DNA from 2 places in the Pseudodesulfovibrio piezophilus C1TLV30 genome. Region 2 is predicted to be linked to the other one. Evidence: riboswitches for the same ligand, from Rfam matches in the RefSeq annotation. Region 2 holds a riboswitch; the other holds the start of a gene.
What was found. A riboswitch is a leader RNA that binds a small molecule or an ion and turns the genes downstream of it on or off. The one in region 2 is predicted to bind cobalamin.
Positions count from the first base shown of each region.

Region 1 (11,108 bases), 1.5 Mb from region 2:
ATCCATCTGGTCTTTAAGATGCATATTTAACACCCCAAGCATTATCCCAACATCCGCCATGGGCTCTTCACAAGAATCAGTGCTAAGGTTGAACTGCTTAAATGCATTCCGTTCCTTTTCAGCATGGCGGTATCCTGCCTCCTGCAAAAGATCTTGATTAATATCTATCCCTAGGTACGATTGGTAATCAACGCCATGATCACGCAAGAAATCAGCATAGTCACCAAAACCGCACCCGATATCAAGAACACTTGCCCCTGTAAGATCGACCATATCAATGGTTTGAGCGAATCGATACTGTTGCTGCTCCACAGTTCCCCACCCCAAGGTCCGAATATTATATCCCATTTCTCCGTATCGAACAGAATAGCGCTGTTTCATCTGCAGTGAAATGGTATCGAGGATATTGCTCATAACGTCTTTATCTCTTATTTTTCCAGGTCATCAATCATTGAATCCAAAATTTCTTTTGAAAGAAATACTCGCTCCTTACGGGAGACATCCAAAATAACTTTATGAAAATCAAGTCCCTTCCGATCTGCAAAATCTCGGACAAGCCCTTCGAAAGAAGAATGAAATCCTGCATATCCAAACAGGATATCTTCGGACCGGATGTCCAGAACCTTTCCTTTGGCAAGAATATAATCTCGAAAGCTTCTTGCAAGCTTCAGAGTACGCAGCAAGAATTCATCCGAATAATGAGTAACACCAAACTTTCGGGCGAGGACAGCGATCATGGTTTCAGTCGGTACATTACCTCCACTCCGCCCTATACCGGTCAGAGTAGTATCAACATATTCAACACCTTCATCAATGACTTCAAGAGCAGAAGCAACAGCGAGCCCCAAATTATTATGGCCATGGTAGCCAAGCGGAATCATTCCAACCTTGTCATGAACAGCTTTGATATAATTTTGAGCCTCTCCTGGCAAAATATGACCTGCTGAATCGACAAGATACAAAACATCCGCCACATCTTTCACCATTTCTGCAAGCTCCCCAAAGCCTGTAGGAGTGACGGTATAGCTTTTCATGATATTCAGTGCCACAAAATAGCCAAGCTTTTTAGCCTCCTCGACAATGGGCATATACTCTTTCAAATAAGCAGGTTCCATCCCTATCCGCAGCCCATAAAGTCCATTCTGGCGGGCCATTTTTATGTCGTCGAGATTACCCACATATGGAATAAAGAAACTATAGAGTCGATTGGACTCTGCAAGAGGTGCCAACCTCTCATAAAGCTCTCTATCGGTGAAGCCGGCTGAATAACTCCGATGTGCTCCCAGCCCCAACCCATGCCCCACCTCGACATCTTCAAAGCCCACATGAAGAAGATCGGATGCAAAAGCATATACAGTATCAGGATCTATCATGAAATCAATGACATAAGTCCCATCTCGCAAAGTACACTCAAGAAGTTTAATATCCCTCAATATCCACCTCCAACTTCCCGATCACCTCGTTCAAGTTGCTTTTTAGCATCTCAAGGTCAGGGTTGGTCATAATAATTACTCCATGCCTATCAGCGCCGGATTGTATATCACGAACAACGTCCCCTTTCCTGATAAGCATACGAAGCTTCAGTACGTCATTGCGGCGTTCTATTTCCTCCACACCACGAATAGCCTTAAGTACACCTTCACGCACCTCGCTGAAGGCGAAGAGTTTCATTACAACAGGATTTTTCTGTGGGGATTCCGACGCGTTAGAAACAGGAACAACGTTCTCACCAAAACAATCATTTATGTAGATCGCGTTGACATCAATGCCCGAGACATGGGGTACGATGACCTCGGAAGTATACACTCCCCCGCCACGATTTGCGATTTCTGTCAAAAAGATCTCGCCATCCGCAGTGAGGATAAATTCCCCATGGAGAAAACCAAAAACAAATCCACAGGCCTGTGCTGTTAACTCTAAAGTTTTTTTGCACTTCTCGTACAAATCATCAGTCAACTCACCTGGATATGTAATTTCTCCATCTATGATCGAATTCTTTGCCGGGAGCTTTTTCTTCGTCGCAACAGCCAAGGCAAGAGGCCCCTTATCGCGAAAAACGTACCCATCAACAGTGATATGTTGTCCCTCTATGCATTTTTCGGCAATGAGAAGACGAGAATGACAATTTTCCAGAGCCTCATAAAATGCAGTATCGACTTCGTCGGCAGAGTTTACTCGATTAACACCAAAACTTCCTCTGTTGTCTGAAGGCTTTACCATAATCGGGTAGCCGATCTGCTCTCCAAACGCCCGAACCTCATCTACGCTCGTGCACAGAGAGAAGGAAGGACACGGAATTCCAGCTTCACAACACATTTTACGCTGAAGATACTTGCTGTTTGTAATTTGTGCGCTTTTAATCTGTGGGCCTGGCAAACCGAGCCTTTCAGCAATAAAAGCCTGTGCAAAATTCGAATAATCACATTGATCTGAAATAATGGCTTCAGGCTTTATCTTTTCAGCGAACTGCATGATCCGATGCAGATCACGCAAATCGGAAATTAAAATATCACGGTAGCGAATATCTTTATAATAATCATCGTTGTAGTGAACGCCGTACACCTCGAAATCTGATTGGCCCAAAAGATCAAGAAGAGGCTGCTGTTCCCAGCCAAGATTTATCACCAATACACGTCGGCTCATATTCCCTCCAGAGCATCCCACGTAACTAAACTTCCAGTGTCTAGATTTTTCTTCAGCTTCATTGATCGCAGAACAAACATCTCATCAAGACAGTCCACACCTTCATTATGACGCTTATATTCGAAACACCCTTTTTCAAAACGTGTCCCAGCCGACATTGGCTTTTTCAAAACAAGGCGGTATCTGACACTATTCTTAAATTCCAAAGATTTATCAGGGATATCAAAGATCATTTCATCGGTATTACAGGCTTTCTCAACATCCCTGATTCCACGAACCATTTCCGAAAACTCATCTGGCTCCAATGAAAAACTCGCATCAGGGGTTCCCATTTGCCGTGAAAGAGTAAAATGCTTCTCAATGACCGATGCTCCACGAGCAACAGCCGCAAGAGGGATGGCAATACCCGTAGTATGGTCGGAAAACCCAACAGGGCACTGGAAAAGAGCATTCCATATATCCATATGCTCCAAACAAGTCTGTCCAGGAAGAGTCGGGTAAAGACTGTTGCAGTGAAGAATACAATAATCGCGATTTTCGGCTTGCTTGAAAGCGGCAATAACGGTTTCCATTTCAGCAGGTGAAACCAATCCCGTCGAAAGGAGAGTCGGCTTCTTCACTGCAGCGACAGCTTCCACTAATTGAGGAAATACTCCAACTTGAGCCGAAGCAATCTTATACAACTCAACTCCAACAGACTCCAAAAAGGCAATAGCCTTCAGGTATGTGGGAGAAGACATAAAGAGCACCCCAGCTTTGAAACAAGCAGAACTCAACTCATCATGCCATTGCTCATTCAGGTCGATAGCACGATGAAGTTCTTGTGTTTTGACACTCGGGGAATGGTAAAGTTCATCAATTTTGATTGACTGAAACTTTATTGCATCCGCACCGGTTTCAACGGCAGCTGCAATAGAGTCCAATGCGCAGTTGAGATCGGCTCCATGATTTGAACCGATCTCAGCTATAATGAGAGTTCTCCCTTTCTCGATACAAAGAGATTCATTTATCTTTATTTTCTGAAAATTCACAAGATTCTCCCTAAAGAGTGACTCCGTATTCTTCTTTAAGCTTTGCCAGAGTCATTTCCAAATGCTTTATTTTTTCTGGCTCTCGATCACCCACAGCGCATGCTTCAGCAACCATCAACCCATAAGTCATGGGAAACGAATTTTGCATGTACCCACACAGATCATGCTTAGCTTCAGAAGTCCATGCATTGCACTGTTGACAATTATACCCAATCTTTGAGCAGAATTCCGAGTCGTTATTATATAAAGCCTCGCGTAAAGCCAAGGCATTTTCAGAATTCATCATCTCGGTAAGCGATTGCTCGCGCACAGAACCGATAATATACCGATTTGAAAAATCCTGAATACAGGCATTGACAGTCCCATCAGCATTGATCTTCATAGAGGTCCACGGATTTGCACAAATCTTCCAATCCTCTTTGAGAGTGCTGTTTTCTTCCGACGTCCCTGCGTATGTTTGAAGTGATAACAATGGCCCCTCATACAGATTATCGAGAGGCATTTTTTCCCAAAAAGCACGAGTTTCCTCTGCTTTAGACTTGACATTCTCCGTCATTACCATTGCGATAGTGATAAATATCCCTTTCTTGTATTCGGTCCGTTCCAGGCGAATGAAGTTGAGAACTTTGCACACTACAGATTCAAATCGACACGCACCTTTGGGATTACCATAGCTTTGATTAAAAACGGCTTTATCAATCGAATCAAATGAAATCTGAACTCTATTTGGCCCAGCTTCTATTAATTTCCGAGCGTTTTTTTCCGTAAGGACTGTACCGTTACAGATCAACCCAACAAGCAATCCTTTTGCTCGGGCCTCTGCTATCATCGTATATATATTGCTATTTAGAAGCGGTTCACCATTTCCGGTCATGGTAATGTAGGTCCCGGCTGGCAAATCACGAATAGCACGTCGAAAATCTTCAAGAGACAACATTGAGTAGTCACGCTCCATCGAACTATGTGCGCAATACTCACAATTTCGGTTGCACCGATTGGTAGGTTCAATAAAAAGTCTACCTGGCATTGTTTTCAAACGCAGCAGGTCTCGCGATGCCGGTTCTCCTGCTTCCCAAGTCCTAAGAACTTTTTCCATCTCATTATATTTATCACCAAAGCGAAGCATCACATCTTGCAAACACGTTTTATCTATCATTCTGATCTCGTCTCCTGAATGTTATTTTTATTCAATACTTAGACTGAAATTTTGTTCATTCGCACACGAAGACATATAGCATCACGACACTATGTTACGAATCAACCTGAAAGCCTCGGCGAATTCCAGCCCAACTTCATTCCCTCGCACACCTGCAAGATTTTTTACAGCCTTTACAGACCTTGGATGGGGGTACGGGTTAAGCTCCGTTCGGTAGCACTGAATTGCCTTGAGCTTAGCATCCAACCCCTCGGAAGCGTCCACGTAGACATTTGGAAGAAATGCTCTATGAGGCTCAGCTGGGGCTCGCTCAGTAGACGAGAGAACTTCGTAAGAATAAAGTTCCTGAGGGTAATAATCACCAAAATTAGGCCGACAAGCCATCAGTGTCGCTTCAAAGACACGGCTATGGTCCCAATTATAATCTCCATGGTGGTGCGTTAACACTGCGCAAGGACGCAATTTTTGAATATTTTTTTTCAGCTTATGCGAGATATCCATCAAAGGAACGGTATCCAATCGGTTGTCTGGAAAGTCCAAAAAGGAATGCGACCTGACGCCTATGACATCGCAAGCCTGAGCGACATCCTTTTTGAGCTCGAAGACCTGCTCGGCAATTTTTTGAGTATTCTCTACGGGATTCTCATAACGACCTGCAACCCCTGTCGCCACGTAGACGACATGCACCTTCACGCCTCCTGCCGCCAACCGAGCCATGCTAGCGCCACACCCGAGAATTTCGTCGTCAGGGTGAGCTGCAATAACCAATATAGAATCAATATTCGAATTTAACACCAGATTATCCACTGTTTCAATTGTACATGTCCTTTTGAGTAACGAATGAGCCCTACTTGCACAAGGCATATCCGAGAGAGCCTCTTTCGTGAAGAGTTCAAAAATCAGCGAGGGACAATCAAATACGTATTTAAAGCCAACGAAATCACTGAGACTTCAGGAAATGTCCCTTCAAGCTCTCTAAGCCGCTCTACTTTTTTTCGCACGACCTCAACGGGAGTTCTTGGAAATTTATTCAGTATATACGAGACCTTGGTTCCATTAACACCAGGCTGTTTTGCACGAAGGACCTTGCTCAGATATTTGCGCCACTCTCTCAATTGCCCTATTACTCCAAGGGGCTTGGGTATCCATGCCGGAGTGCCTCCACTGAACTGAGCTGCATATTTTGCAAGTTCGCGACAAGCACTTTGTCGCGTATTCGTCAAATATGGGGCTATGGTCTCCAAGACTTCCTCTTTAGAATACAACTTGCCCTCAATCGCCTCGAAAACATCACTCGGTCTCGAGGCCTTCAGGCCAAAATCAGCCATGAGCGAGTTAACAGAAGCTTGATCAAAAACAGGCCTATAGTGAACCACGGGAAGCCCCATTAAAGCGGCCTCCACTGCAGAAGTACAGTCATGGTGAATTACGAGACCGGAAGAAGCTATCCAGTCACGCACGGCCCCTGAAGATTCAACAAAGAAGTTACTTGGGCGAGGGCCTTGCGTATATGTTGCCATATTTTCCGTTGGGTGAGGGCGCAGGATCACATGTCTATCAGGATACCTCTCGGCCAAGACCACACCAAGCCGACAAAACTCGGTCGCAAGCTTTTGCTGATAATGTGCCTGCCGAGTACATTTCTCTATAAATTCCGGAGAAGTATAAAGCTCTTTCCACTCTTCAACCTTGCTGATCATCGCCATATACCGTTCAAAACCCATGGCATGATTACCGGGAGCGAAGTTCGTGTTGATGAGAATATAGCCTTCACCGTGTTTCTGAACGATTTTTGGGTCGCGATAGTAAGGCTTGAATTTCTCGTCGGCGAGGTCAAAGGAAGGATACCCGATGGAATGAACACGCGAAATCTTTTCTTCGGAAAGAGCCTCACGAATCAGCCGAGCTTGAACGTCACCCCACGCACATATCATCGATACGTGATCAATAATCCTCGTATATTTCAAAACCGCAGGACCGGATGCCAACAGTCCCAACCCTTCTGCGTTGATGTTATATACCGCTCCCCCTTTGGAAAGGACTGCGGTATTCGTTGGCTTATGCTGATCTTTGTCAAAATAGATGACAGGACAATCAGCGGTTTTCACAATTTCATCAACCACCCGATCACCAAGGAGTGTCGGCATTCCCTGTGATGCCAAGTGGAGGGAAAGATATAAAATCCCGTCCATCTCACGGCCTAGTGTTTCAATTCGGCAAGCACACAACATTTCCTTGACAGACTCCATGATAATTACACATTCACGAACCACCCCTTTTGGAAAGCTTCCCCCCTCACGATAACCCGATAACACGATAAAAGAGCGGGCACTCTAAAACATCTAATTCCGAATCTCAAGCAACCCTTCTTTTTCATAGCACCTAAAAAATAATCTTCGAAAATTAATTAGATAAGAGAGCTTTCAAAAAGGATGCCCTTCCGGAAAGGAACTCTTTTTTGCTCACTCCACGGTCTTCAACCACTTAAAGTCTGCGGGATGCTCTGGGCAGTCTTACCGAGTTGCACTTCTAAGGTCATTCACGGATTCAGCAGGAGCGAATGGAGGATGGCAACTTAGAGCATACCCCATCCTTCGCCCTGCCAGAACTCTCCGGGACATCACATCATTGCAGATTACACAATGCCGCCATTGGCACGGATGACTTGCCCATTGATCCAGCCACCGTCAGGACCGGCGAGAAAGGCCACACTGCTGGCTATGTCTTCCGGTGTGCCAAGCCGTTCCAGGGGAGCCGCCTTACTTAACCGATCCACCACTTCCTTGGTTTTTCCCTCCAGAAACAAATCTGTCCCGGTTGGGCCAGGAGCGAGAGCATTAACCGTAATGTTCCGGCCACGCATCTCATTAGCCATAGTCACTGTCAGCGATTCCACTGCGGCCTTGGTAGCCGCATAAATACCGTAGCCAGGAAACCGCAAACCAATGACACTTGTCGACAGGTTGATGATACGCCCGCCATCCCGCACCCTCGTGGCCGCTTCGCGCAACATGTTAAAGGTTCCTTTCAAATTGATATCCAGATGTTTGGTGACGGTTTCCTCATCTGTTTCAGCAATGGGGGCGAGCTGCATGATACCGGCATTATTAACAAGGACATCCACACCACCAAAAGTCTCTTCCGCGAGATCAAACAGTGAACCGGCATCAGTCGCCTTGCTCACGTCCGCTCCGAGACAAACGGCCTGCCCTCCCGAGACATGAATCGATTCAACAAGTGCTTCCGCAGCCACTCTATGTCCAACATAATTGACAATGACGGCAAATCCATCCTGGGCCAACCGCATTGCTACGGCAGCGCCAATACCACGTGAAGATCCGGTAACTATCGCTGTTCGTGTCATTGAATATCTCCTTTGAGTGTTTCCAAATTTCTTACACTCCGAATAATGACTGCTGAGCAAATCCAATGCAAGCGAAGAGTCTTTTTTCTCTCTGCCAAATGCTCCCCATGAGTGAAAGCACACTATGGAAGCATTCCCAAGGAAAAAGGCTTGTCTTTTTCCCAACACTTTAATATCAATAAATCTAGATATAAGGATTTGGCAAGAAACGGAAAGCGGTGAGAAGCCGCTGCGGACGCGCCGCTGTAACCGACAAAGCCCGTTGGAATTCACCATACTGGGGAAGGATTTCAACACATTGGGGTCGGGAGCCAGAAGACGTCTTGCCAAAGAGCGACCAGCCCTCTCCTGCAAACCAGATGCCGAGCACCATGAAACAGAGAATCATGGACTCTCGTGCTTTCTTTGGTATCCTGAAAAGAGGGGCACCCCGCTCTTTGTCTTTCACCCGGAAACACGGAGTAGACATGAACGCGCACGTATTGGGTTTTCCCAGAATGGGAGTAAACCGAGAATTGAAATGGACTCTTGAAAAGTATTGGCGAGGCGAAATACAGGAGAACGAACTCCTTTCCACTGCTGACCAACTCAAGAAACACCACTGGGAACTTCAGTCCAAGGCAGGTATGGACCTGATCGCAATCGGGGATTTCTCCCTGTACGACCATGTCCTTGACACTCTTGCCATGCTTGGTGCCATCCCTCAAAGATTCGGCTGGGACGGCACCTTGCTTGATCTCGAAACCTATTTTCAGATGGCACGAGGGGATGTGGAACAGAGCATTCCGGCCATGGAAATGACCAAATGGTTTGACTCAAACTACCATTACATTGTGCCTGAACTGTCCCGGCACACCCCTTTCAAAAAGAACAACGGCCAACTGCTGGCCGATGTTCTGATGGCGAAAGACCTCGGCTATTCACCGAAACCTGTTCTGGTCGGCCCGATCACCTTTCTCATGCTGGCAAAAGAGGTCGATGGAAGCACACGGTGGGACCATCTTGAACGCATGACAACGGTCTATTGCGACATCCTTTCAGAACTGGCACCGCACAGCGCATGGATTCAAATTGACGAACCAATCCTGTGCACAGACATCCCCGAGGAAGCGCGCACGGCTTTCCCCTTCGCCTATGCCAAACTCAAGGCCGCGGCCAAGGGCACACCCCTGCTTCTCACGTCCTACTTTGGTGAACTTGACGACAATCTTGACCTGGCCCTTTCACTGCCGATCAATGGACTCCATATCGACATGGTCCGAGGACCGGACCAATTGACAACGGTCCTATCCAGAATTCCACCCAATCTCACTCTCTCCCTGGGGTTGGTGGATGGAAGAAATATATGGAAAACCGACCTCGAAGCAGCATCCCACACCCTGAACACTGCGAGGCAGACTCTCGCTACAGACCAAATCATGGTTGGCTCAAGCTGCTCGCTTCTGCATTCCCCTGTCGATATCACCGTCGAAGAGAATCTAGACCCGAAATTGCGTGACTGGATGGCCTTCGCCGTACAAAAATGCGACGAGATTGCAGCGCTCAAGCAAAACATGCTTGAATCCGCCCCACCCCGACTGATCAAGGAGAACAAGGCTGCACTGGAAGCTCGGGCAATTCATGCAGATGTTATGGACTCAGCCACCCGCAATAGAATTCAGGCTTTGACACCGGAGATGTACACTCGCACATCGCCTTTTGCCGCACGTTCCCTTGTGCAGCGAGCACGATTCAAACTTCCACTCTTTCCCACGACAACCATTGGCTCCTATCCACAGACGAGCGAAATACGGAAGACACGACTGAAATTCAAGAAAGGTGAGATAAGCGAGTCAACCTATACAACAGCAATGCAGTCCCATATCGCAACAGTGGTTGATCGGCAGGAGGAATTGGACCTTGATGTTTTGGTTCATGGGGAACCCGAACGAAACGATATGGTCGAATACTTTGGCCAACAACTCAAGGGATTCTGCTTCACTTCCAATGGCTGGGTGCAAAGTTACGGGAGCCGATGCGTCAAGCCGCCCATCATCTTTGGTGATGTATCACGCCCTGAAAAAATGACCGTGGCTTGGGCCGATCATGCTCAGAAACTGACCGATAAGCCTCTGAAAGGGATGCTGACAGGGCCGGTCACGATCCTCTGCTGGAGCTTTGTTCGCAACGACATACCCCGGAGTGAAGTATGCCAGCAGATAGCATTGGCCATTCGCGATGAAGTGCTTGATCTGGAATCCGCCGGTATCGGGATTATCCAAATAGATGAAGCAGCGTTGCGTGAAGGAATGCCACTTCGCCACAACGAGCATGAGCACTATCTGCGCTGGGCTGTGGACTGCTTCCGGCTGACTTCTTCCGGCGTGAAGGATACCACTCAAATACATTCGCACATGTGCTACAGTGAGTTCAATGTCATCATGAAATCAATTGCCGAGATGGATGCCGATGTCATCAGCATTGAAGCGAGTCGTAGCGGCATGGACCTGCTCGAAGCCTTCAAAGCCTACCAGTATCCAGCTGAAATCGGGCCGGGTGTCTACGACATCCACAGCCCGAGAGTCCCTTCGACAGACGAAATATACTCACTCCTGCAAAAAGCTCTCACGGTGATTCCTCCAGAGAGATTGTGGATAAACCCTGATTGTGGTCTGAAAACCCGAGACTGGCCTGAAACTTTGGAGTCTCTGAAAAATATGGTCTCAGCAGCCAAACGCCTGAGAAAGGAATACGAATAAGTGTCATTTTCCTGCGCCTGGGTCAGATGACTCCGGCGCAGGAATCCAGAATTCCAGCTCAAAAAAAGAGTTTTTTATCTGTTGTATTTCAATATACTAAACACATATCTTCCCATAATGTTCTCAAATACTCTCTCAACTTCATCCACCTCCTTGCACTCTCTCGGAGCTTACGC
Region 1 covers NC_020409.1:1,416,236-1,427,343, forward strand. Annotated here, with positions in the region: gene BN4_RS06805 (methyltransferase) at 1-414, opposite strand, end outside; gene BN4_RS06810 (beta/alpha barrel domain-containing protein) at 429-1,433, opposite strand; gene BN4_RS06815 (ATP-grasp domain-containing protein) at 1,420-2,562, opposite strand; gene BN4_RS06820 (N-acetylneuraminate synthase family protein) at 2,640-3,674, opposite strand; gene BN4_RS06825 (radical SAM/SPASM domain-containing protein) at 3,685-4,830, opposite strand; gene BN4_RS06830 (PIG-L deacetylase family protein) at 4,912-5,625, opposite strand; gene BN4_RS06835 (surface carbohydrate biosynthesis protein) at 5,730-7,079, opposite strand; gene BN4_RS06840 (SDR family oxidoreductase) at 7,466-8,194, opposite strand; cobalamin riboswitch at 8,358-8,532, shown strand; gene metE (5-methyltetrahydropteroyltriglutamate--homocysteine S-methyltransferase) at 8,662-10,932, shown strand.
Region 1: it holds a riboswitch for cobalamin, as region 2 does, so the genes downstream of both, metE (5-methyltetrahydropteroyltriglutamate--homocysteine S-methyltransferase) here and BN4_RS16375 (sirohydrochlorin cobaltochelatase) in region 2, are expected to answer to the same signal.

Region 2 (11,108 bases):
AAACCTGTTGCCAAGGAAAAACTGTACAGGGAGCTAGAAAAACTCGGACTTTTGAACAAATAACACAGGAACGATTCTATGAGTGATGACCCAATGGTCGAGGAGTTCTTCTCCGAGGTCAATGACAAGTATTACCCCCAGGTAATGGAGGGATTGGAGATGTTGGAAGGCTCCAATATAAGCGAAGGAATTGAAATCCTCGCCCGCCCTCTGCATACCATTAAAGGGGTCACCGGCTTCATGGCTGGTTTTGAACCCGCGTCACACTTCACCCACAAAATCGAAGACTTCCTGAAAAAGGTTCAGGCAGGTGAGGTCGTCAGTTCTCCCGAGAACGTCACGCTGCTCTCGCGTGGGGTCAACATGATATTCCAGGTTCTTGAACAACTCAGAGACAACGATGTCGATGAAGAGGAACAGGAAGAGGTACTTGGTCTGATCACGGCAGCCTCCAGCAGCGGGCAGACAGAGACGGAAACAGTCGGAGCCGGGGTTTCCGTGGAGATACAAGAAGACGTCACCATCGTGCATGTCAAGGACCCACGAGTCCACCTTGAACTCCAGTACAAGCCTATCCTGTCTGCCATCATGGGAGTTGAACCGGGAGACCGTATTCTTCTCGATCTTTCGGAAGTCCTCACTTTCGGCTCAACAGCATGGGGGGCAGTGGCAAGTATGGGCACGACTTTCAAGATAGCCACATGTTGCCTGACTGCCGATGCAAAACAAACGCTCTATGGCTGGGGTTTTGATTCGACCATCGCGGTCTACCCGGACCGAGACACTTATTTTACAACTCAATAGTCTGCGGGAGAATCTATGCAGGACAGCATTATTCAGTGCATTGAAGATATCGAGAAACAAATTCTCGACGTGGCGGCGACCGGGCAAAATGCCGATGGGGCCGTTGATGCACTGGGGCTGTCTAATATGAAGCTTTCCAGTGCTGGCGTCATAGCCCTGCTTGATATGCTTGTTGATGGGATTACCCCAATCAATGACGATATAATCACCGCCATGCTCGGAATTTGTGAAGCACAGAAACGATTTCTCTTCGCCATGGGAGGGTATCTTCAGGATGGCTCTCCCGCATTGGGAATAACCGAGAGAAGCCCCTCAGCACCCAAAGAATTTCGTGAAGAATCTGAAGAAGAGGCAGCCAAGGCGTTTGAAGAAGAACCTGCCGAAACGGAAATGCCGACCGCAGCCTCTCCCTCCCCTCCCGCAGAAACGGAAGCAAACGAGCCGGCAAAAGGGAAAACACGCCAGGAAAAGGCTTCGTCATCCCAGGCCATCTCTTCCATCCGCGTCCCGACTGACCGCCTGGACAGAGTTATAGAACTGGTCGGCAAACTCATGGTCACTTACGCTGTCATAGCTCAAGGCGGAACCATGAATCTTGACAGAGTCAGTTCTTCATTGCGTGAACTGGACAATGTCATCGGCCTGCTGCAACAGGAAGTGGATGCCATCCGCCTTGTGCCGCTAAAGCAAATATTCATGCCTATGCATCGACTGGTAAAAAGTCTAAGCCAAAAAATCGGCAAAAAGCTCGACTTTACCGTGCATGGCGATGACCTTCATCTGGATAAAACTATCGTGGAAAGCCTTAATGAACCTTTGGTTCACCTCTTGCGAAACGCAGTGGATCACGGACTTGAAACGACTGAAGGGCGTCTCGAAGCAGGCAAGAATGAAGTCGGGCGTGTGACGCTCACCGCCTGGAGGAAAGGAGATAACGCCTTCATTGAGGTTCGTGATGACGGGCGTGGTCTCGACCCGGACCGTATCCTGAATAAAGCCATTGAAAAAGGCCTCGCTGAACCGGATACAGAATACAAGACCGACGAAATCCTCCAGTTTGTCCTCCAGTCCGGCTTCTCCACAGCTGAAAAAATCACGGATGTCTCAGGACGTGGCGTTGGCATGGACGCAGTGGTCAACTCCATTCGCAACACCCTTGATGGAGATGTGCTCATCGAAAGTGAATTGGGAAAAGGAGCTGCCTTCATCATTTCCATCCCATTGGATCGTTCAGCCAATGAAGGAATTGTCGATGCTTTGGTCTGTAAGGTTGGTGGCGACACATTCATCGTTCCCAGCCGCGATGTTGTTGAAATTTACATGCCACGAAACCACGAAGTCGTGCATCTGCCCGATGGCAGGGAGACCGTCGATGTCCGTGGCGAAATTCATTCTTTACTCCGGCTGGCCGACCTACTTGATCTGGAACCAGAGATCACCGATATTCAAATGGCGCAAGCCATCGTGGTACGAGTCGGGGATTACAAAGCGGCCATATTGGTAGACGAAGTGCTCAAACAGCAACAAGTCGTGATAACAGGATTTACCGTCCCAATAGAAGAAATATTCCATGTTCCCATTCTCGGCTTTGGCATGATGGGAGAATCCGATGCCTTGGTTATCAATACTGAAGAGATGCTCCAGAACTTCCAGGACAGACTGCATACCGAGAACCAACAGACCTTGACGTGACTCCACTAAAAGGCATAGTAGACAGTCCTTCAGGTGTCCGAATGGACTTGATAGGGAATCCCGTGTGAATCGGGAGCGGACCCGCCGCCGTGACGCTCTGCCGAACTGTTTTCTTGACATGCCACTGGTCCAAGTACTGGGAAGGCGAAAACAGGAGGAGCCAGCCGGAAGACCTGCCTGAAAACGATATTGGTTTGCCTCGGTGGTACGTGGGCTTGCCGCCACAGGTATTCTGAAGGGAAAAAACGGTTCCCCTTCCTCAAAAGATATTGAGGGAGGGGTTTCTTTATTTCCCCCTAACAGCCCTTCCTTTCCAGGGAGGAAACATGATCTTTTCCAGGCACCGTTCTATCCCGCTTTCATTGCTTCTGGCTTGCCTCCTGCTTTTTCCAAATGCAGCTATAGCAGGGCACCATAAAGAGGGACCAACAAAAAAAGCAATTGTCCTTGCGGCTTTTGGAACATCCTATCCTCAAGCTCTTGGTTCGATCCTGAATATTAAATCAACCATTGAAAAAGCGCACCCGGATATTCCTGTCCGATTGGCTTTCACTTCCAGTATCATCCGTTCCATCTGGCATGGACGTCAAAATGATTTGGAATGGCAAAAAGCCCATACGAGTATTCCCCAAGAAATGCTCACAGTGAAAAGCCCACTGGCAACGATAGCGGAACTCCAGAATGACGGTTTCAAAGATATTACAGTTCAATCCCTGCATGTCTTCGCAGGTGAGGAATTTCAGGACCTCAAAAACCTGATGACCAGCCTGCGCTCCATCAGGACAGTCAAAGCAAAATCCCAACCTTTCAAAAAGCTGGCTCTGGGAAGACCGGCCCTCGGCATGCCCGGCGACCAACATCCCTATACCGAAGATATTGCCGTTGCTGTCCAAGCACTCAAGGGCGATGTTGACGAAGCCCGGAAGCTTGATGCCGCATTGGTGTATATGGGCCACGGCAACGATTTCTTCTCCACCGGTATTTACGCTGAATTTCAACGCGAAATGCGGGCCACCCATGAATACCCTGTATTTGTCGCCTGCGTGGAAGGATTTCCCGACTTCAACGACATGCTGGCCGACCTTAAAAAATCAGGAAAACGGACAATCCTTCTGCAACCTTTCATGATTGTCGCCGGAGATCATGCAACCAATGATATGGCTGGTAGTGAAGACGATTCATGGAAAACAATGCTTACTCAGGCAGGTTTTACCGTCACAACACGCTTGCGTGGTCTTGGCTCCGTGGACTCCTGGGCCGCTATCTATGCCGCGCATCTCAACGATGCCATGTCTCAAAAGCATCTCCTGCGGTAGCTGAATACATGTTCGCCGCTTTTCGTATCCATGCCCCACGGGGGCTGGTCCTTATCGGAATGACCCTGGTTCTGGGCCTTCTGATGATCATGTCCATCGGCATGGGATTCATCCCCATTACTCCGGGTGAGGTCTTCCGAATCCTCTGTGGGGAAATACGGGAAGCGGCGATACCGATTGATCCTCTGCATATCAGCATTGTCATGGATGTTCGTCTGCCTCGGATCATGACTGCGGTTGCGGTCGGTTTCGGGCTGGCTCTCTCCGGAACGGTCTTTCAAGGATTACTTCTCAATCCGCTTGCTGATCCGTTTACCCTTGGAGTCTCCTCAGGAGCCGCCTTCGGAGCTGCACTGTCATTGCTTCTCGGCCTGAATTTCTGTGGTCCGGCAACGCTCTGCCTCATGGCTTTCATTGGCGCCGCTGCAACTCTCTTCGCCGTCTTTGCCATGTCCGGCAGGGACGGAGATCTCACTCCATCTAACCTTATCCTATCCGGTGTTATTGTTTCCGCCATTCTCTCTGCCGGAATAAGCTTCATCAAATACATGGCTGATGAACGCGTGGCGTCCATCGTCTTCTGGCTGATGGGGAGCCTGACATCCCGAACATGGATCGATGCCACTCTGACTATGGGGACGACGCTGACAGGATGTGCCCTGTGCCTCTTTTTTTCACGAGATCTGAATATCATGAGTCTCGGATCACGTTCCGCCAGGAGCCTTGGCGTCAATACCCGGCAAACACGGTTGATTCTTCTGCTGACCGCCTCCTTAATCAGCGCAGTCTGCGTTTCGGTCTCCGGCATTATCGGTTTTGTAGGGCTCATTGTCCCCCATCTCATGCGCCTGCTCGTTGGTTCTGACAACCGATGGCTGATCCCAGCTTCCGGACTCGGTGGAGCACTGCTGCTGCTCGGGGCCGACACCCTGACTCGTACCATCCTGCCCCATGAAGTTCCCATTGGAGTCTTGACCGCGCTCATCGGCGGGCCAATTTTCTGCTGGATTTTCAGCAGGGCAGGAAAAGAGCGCCGATATGAATAAGGTCACCTATACCCTTGAGGGTATCGACTTCGGATATGACTCTTCCACTGTCCTGCATAACCTGAATGTCACTTTCGAACCGGGATATTTCCATGCCATTGTCGGGCCAAACGGCAGTGGTAAATCCACGCTGCTTGACCTTGTTGCCGGGCACCTCTCACCCCAAAACGGGCGTATCCTGATAAACGATTCACCCATGGAAACCTTTTCTTCAGAAGAGCTGGCACGCTTGACCGCCACTGTGCCACAGGAATTCAATTTCAATTTTCCATTCACGGTCGAAGAGATCGTTTTCATGGGTCGCCACCCATATATTCCCCGGTTCTCCCGACCTACGAAAGGTGATCGAGAAGCCGTTGAAGCAGCCATGAACACAATGGATATAACCCTTCTGGGAAATCGTGCTCTTTTCCATCTTTCAGGTGGGGAAAGGCAGCGGACGATCTTTGCACGAGCCCTGGCACAGAGCACACCGGGCCTCTTGCTCGATGAACCCACTTCGAGTATGGACATTCGGCATACTTTGGCATCCATGGCCGAACTCAAACGACTGGCCCATACGGAAAACCATACGATCGTCGCAGTCCTGCACGATCTCAACATGGCTTCAGCCCATTGTGACAGGATCATGGTTCTGAACGACGGGACGCTCCACTCCTTCGGCACTCCCTCCGAAGCCCTGACCACCGAAACCATACAAGAAGTCTTCGGAGTCACCGCCCATGTGTGGGAATCTGAATTGAACACCCACGTCATAATTTATGAATACAAGGAATAACCGTTGAAACGCTTTCTCTTCACTCTCTTTTTTCTCCTTCTGTACTGTACCTCTGCTCACGCAGGACAAATGCGTGATGATGTGGGAACTCGTTTCTTTTTCGAAAAACCTTTTACCCGTATCATCTCCCTCTATGCCGCACACACGGAAAACCTCTTCAACCTCGGCCTCGAAGACGAAATCATCGGTGTAACACAAAATGAGGACTATCCCTCCATCGCCCTGAGCAAAGAGCAATTCAGCACCCACGACGGTGTCGAAAAGTTTCTCGCGGCCAAACCGGACCTCGTCCTCATCCGCCCTATGCAGTCCCGAGGCTACCCAGCTCTCTGGAGTGCTCTGAAAAGACACGGTATTCAGGTATTGGCCCTGCAACCGAATACCATTGATGCCATGTACACATACTGGCGCACCCTCGGACGACTGACAGGCAGAGAACTCCAGGCCGAAAGAATGGTAAGCAATTTCAAAGAGGGATTGGAGATGGATATGCAGCGGATTAATCGTATCCCCAAGGAAGAACGCCCCCACGTCTTCTTCGAATCCATCCATAGAAAATATTCAACATTCTCTCCCAGTTCCATGCCAATTTTTGTTGTTGAAATGGCCGGAGGCATCAATATCGCCTATGACGCCAGGCCTCGGCATGGAACCAATATCGCATCATACGGCATGGAAAGGATGTTGATGAAATCAGCCAATATTGATGTTTATCTTGCCCAATTCGGCCCCATGAATGAAGTCAGCGTCCGTGATATCGCTTCCGGTCCCGCTTCATCACGTATCAAGGCTGTCCGAGATCGCAACGTATTCCTCGTTGATGAACATATTGTTTCCCGGCCAACCATGCGATTGCTCAAAGGCATTGATACCGTCTATCGCCTGCTCCATCCAACAGGCAATCATTAGAAAATCCCCCTTCGGCAAGCCCGAAAACAGTAACAGAAAAGGATAACGAATTGACCATGAAAGGCACTCTTTACGGTATAGGCGTCGGCCCCGGCGACCCGGAACTACTGACCCTCAAAGCAGTACGCGCCCTAGGCGAAGTCGATGTCATTTTTGCCGCCGCCTCCACTAAAAATGATTATTCCACTGCATATTCCATTGCCAAACCACATCTGAAGGCTGACGTTCAGGTCATCCACCTTGGCTTCCCCATGACCAAGGATGAGAGAGAACTCAAAGCAGCCTGGGAAAAAAATGCACAGGAAGTTGCCACTGTTCTCGACAGCGGAAAAAATGCGGCATTCATCACCTTGGGCGATCCTCTGACATACTCGACCTACGGATATCTTCAGAGAACGCTTCTAGCGACAAATCCTGACACACGCCTCCAGGCTATACCGGGAATCACATCTTTCCATGCCGCAGCGGCCAAGGTTGGCCTTGTCCTTGCCGAATCCAAGGAATCCCTGCTCATCACATCTGGAGTCGCTGATGCGGCAAAACTGGAAGCCCAACTTGACGTGGCTGATAATGCAGTTATCCTCAAAACGTACAAAAACTTCGATGAGATTCGCAGCACTTTGGAGCGATTGCGTCTGGATGACAAAACAGTCCTCGTTTCCCAACTCGGTATGAATGGTGAGTCTATTCTCATGGATATCAAGGATGCGCCCAAAAGACCCCACTATTTCTCACTCGCGCTGATAAAGAAGAACCGCAAATAATGAAAACAGCCATTGTCCTAGCCGCATTCGGTTCCCGTCATAAGCGTGCCACCGCCTCGCTTGACCATATCACGGAACGCGTTCGCCAGACCTACCCTGAGTTGCCTGTTATGCTGGCATACACGTCAAAGACTATCAGGGGACATATGGAAAAGGCCGGTGAAGCGGTTGACTCCGTCCCCATGGCCTTGAAAAAACTGTTGGCGGAAGGAATCACTCATGTGGCTATCCAATCCCTGCACTTGATCCCCGGCACAGAATTCCACGAATTATTGGAACTTGCCAATGATCAGATGCTCCGGGATGACGGGTTCAATCGAGTTGAAGTCGGATTTCCACTGGTGGCTGGAGAAGCGGGCGTGGAAAGGGTGGCCGATGCCATTCTTTCCATAGGTCTGGAGGGCAAAGGTGAAAACCACGCAGTCCTTTTCATGGGGCATGGAACCAAACATGATGGCAATATTTACTACGAGGCTCTCCACCGCGCATTTCAGAAGAGAGATACGTCCGTCCACATGGGAGCCATGGAAGCAGAACCGGGGATTGACTGCATCATTAAGCGCTTCAAGGAAGATGGCGTCAGCAAGGCCTATCTCCTTCCCTTTCTTTTTGGAGCAGGCTGGCATGCCTCGCGTGACATGGTCGGAGAACGGGAAAGCAGTTGGATGTCCAGGCTGGAAAATGCTGGCATTCAATGTGAAGCGGTCCTCAAGGGAGCCGGAGAATATGACCGCCTGGTCAATATCTGGCTCAAACACCTTGATGATGCTCTCCGCCGATTATCCAGATGCTAACCGACTCAAGTCATGGGACCGAGTCTCCGCCCCTTCAGACATCCCCTTTTTCCCATGATTCTTGAATCCCCGGCAAAAACTCCATGCCCCTTCTTTACCTCTCCAGTTCCGGGTTGCTCATTTACAGTCACGCAAGCTTCGGCTAACCTCCCGAACCAACGGAGATCATTGTGAGCATACTTGTCCATACCCATGACGGAGGTCGGTTCGCGCTCGAACCCAAAGAAGGAGACACCCTGGCGAAAACCCTTTTTCTCAGCCGCCTCTGGCACGGGGTCGCCCTGTGTTCAGGCCTTGGGAAATGTGGTTTATGCAGGGTCCGCTACACGAGCGATGCACCGGAAGCAAATCGAGATGAATTGCGCAAACTCGGGCAAGAAGCCGTGAGCACGGGGTGGAGGCTTTCCTGCTTGCACCCCTCTGAATCCTGTGAAATCGAAATCCCGGTACCGGCCCGAACCCAAAGGGCTCTCAAGTCATATAGCCAAACGACAGGTGATTTTTCTCTGGCAGTTGATCTAGGCACCACCTCGATCCACTGGTCCGTCCTTGCCGGAAAAGAACGCGTTGCATCCGGTCATGAACTGAACCCCCAGACGGGCCTTGGCAGCGAAGTCATGACCCGGCTTGCTGCTGCTGCAACTGCGGAAGGTCGATTTGTCCTGCGAGCGCTCATAACAGATCGCATGACGGAACTCGCCATGATTGCGGCTCGGAATATGGGAGGCGAATGTACCGGTCTGACAATATCCGGCAATTCCGCAATGACCTATATCCTTTTGGGTAAAAAACCGGACGATCTGGCCGCAGCCCCTTACACACTCTCTTATACAGGCGGTAATGAAAAGAAGATCGGAGCGGGGCTCCCACCCGCCTATATCCCTCCCCTGCTGGCCCCGTTTGTCGGCGCTGATATCAGTGCGGGATTAACAGCCCTCGAACACGAAGAGACCGTTTCCTACCCATTTCTCCTCGCTGATCTGGGCACCAATGGCGAATTCGTCCTGGCTCTTTCACCGAAAAAACGCTTCTGCGCAAGCGTTCCCATGGGACCGGCTCTCGAAGGCGTTGGCCTCTCCTATGGCCGAACCGCCGGACCAGGAGCAATCACCGGATTTTCCCTCACTCCGACTGGTCTCACCATGCAAATTTTTGATGACACGATACCACCACTCGGTTTGACCGGAACCGGCTACCTCTCCCTCACAGCCCTTCTTGTCAGACATGGTGTTCTTGACGAATCCGGCCGCTTCGGGCAAGGAAACACTCCACTTGCTGCCAAGCTCGCTCAATGCGTGACGACGATCTCAGGTGAACCGGCATTTCGTCTTGAGCATAACCTCTTCCTTCCTGCCTCTGATATTGAGGAGATACTGAAAGTCAAAGCCGCCTTCAATCTGGCTCTATCCAAATTGTTGAAAGAAACAAAACTCACCCCGGCAAAACTGGCGACCATATATATTGCAGGAGCGTTGGGTGAACACGTGAACCTGGAGGATCTGGAAACGCTTGGTTTTCTGCCTCCAGGGAGCAAGGGGAAAGCAGTCAAGGCTGGCAACACCTCACTCAAAGGGAGTGAAAAAATCCTAACAGACCCCACTGCAAGAGAATTTGCCGAGCGGTTACCGAAAACAATAATCTCCCTGGACCTCACCACTGATGAGGCTTTCGGAGAACACTATTTCCAAAGGATGTGTTTTACTTATGTCGATTGATAGGCTTTTCCCCAACTTGACACCGGAAAATGAAGCGGAGCTTGATCGTTTCGGCGACATACTCAAGCAGGTCTGGCCTCTCAAGGCAAAACACCGTGAACAGTTGAAATACGACATCAGGGACATGTCCCGTGGGCTGACCAGCGAGCGTTCCGAGCGAAAGATAGATTATATGAGTGAAGCGAAATTTCTCTCACCGTATCTGACCTATTTTCTGCCGTGGAATCTGTACCGGATGTCCCGCCTTTTCTCAGGGTTGGAATTGGATATCCCGGATGGAGCGGAAGTGACTGATATCGGTTCAGGCCCACTCACCGCCATTCTCGCACTCTGGATGTCTCGCCCCCATTTGCGTGAACGAAAATTAAATTTCACTTGCATGGACCGTGCCCCGAAATCATTGCAGGCAGGCCTCAAGCTCTTTCAGGCAGTCGCAGGAAAAGAGACACCGTGGCGCATCAAGACAGTCAAAGCCAATTTTACGGATCGCATCAACCGTAAATCGGACCTGATCATTGTTGCCAACGCATTGAATGAACTCGATTGGTCCGGGCGAGTTGCACGCCCACAGGCTGAGCAACTCACCAAACATCTCACCAAATCCACCAAGGAATCAGGGCGAATCCTTCTCATTGAAACCGGAGTCCGGCTCACAGGGCGCCTTCTGGCTGAGATGCGTGAACAAATGATGCTCAATGACTTCAACCCACTGGCACCATGCCCACACACAAAAGCCTGCCCGATGCCTGCCACAGGGCAGGGAGCGCCTTGGTGTCACTTCAATTTTTCCGTCAAAGGTGCTCCCAAGTGGCTTGAACTGCTCTCAGGTGAAGCCCGACTGGAAAAAAACGGCGTTTCCCTCAATTTCCTCTACCTTTCGCGCAAAGGGGCAAAAGATTGGGGTGCAGTCAGAACAATTTCAGAACCATTCCGCCTGCATGGGGGGATGGGGCAATACGCATGCTCTGACAAAGGGCTTACCCTTGTCGAATATGACGCCAAGACCAGACCGCTTTATCCAGGGCAAATTATTGTTCCCAACTGGCCAAAGACACCCAAAACCGACCTTAAATCCAAAGCGGTCCTCCTCCCCTACAAAAAAAAGGCAACACAATAACCATGAATATTGTTGACCTTGGGCTTATCGGATACGCGGAAGCGGAAGCGGTGCAGATGCAGACTCTGAAATCGGTGACTACCGAAGAACAGGAGAATACAGTCTATCTGCTGGAGCACCCAAGGGTCATCACCCTCGGACGACAGGGGGGAGCTGAAAATCTCCATGTTGAT
Region 2 covers NC_020409.1:3,545,808-3,556,915, reverse strand. Annotated here, with positions in the region: gene BN4_RS16390 (response regulator) at 1-63, shown strand, start outside; gene BN4_RS16385 (Hpt domain-containing protein) at 79-804, shown strand; gene BN4_RS16380 (chemotaxis protein CheA) at 820-2,496, shown strand; cobalamin riboswitch at 2,511-2,691, shown strand; gene BN4_RS16375 (sirohydrochlorin cobaltochelatase) at 2,823-3,812, shown strand; gene BN4_RS16370 (FecCD family ABC transporter permease) at 3,821-4,858, shown strand; gene BN4_RS16365 (ABC transporter ATP-binding protein) at 4,851-5,636, shown strand; gene BN4_RS16360 (ABC transporter substrate-binding protein) at 5,640-6,545, shown strand; gene cobI (precorrin-2 C(20)-methyltransferase) at 6,602-7,309, shown strand; gene BN4_RS16350 (sirohydrochlorin cobaltochelatase) at 7,309-8,103, shown strand; gene BN4_RS16345 (ASKHA domain-containing protein) at 8,274-9,818, shown strand; gene BN4_RS16340 (small ribosomal subunit Rsm22 family protein) at 9,808-10,935, shown strand; gene lipB (lipoyl(octanoyl) transferase LipB) at 10,938-11,108, shown strand, end outside.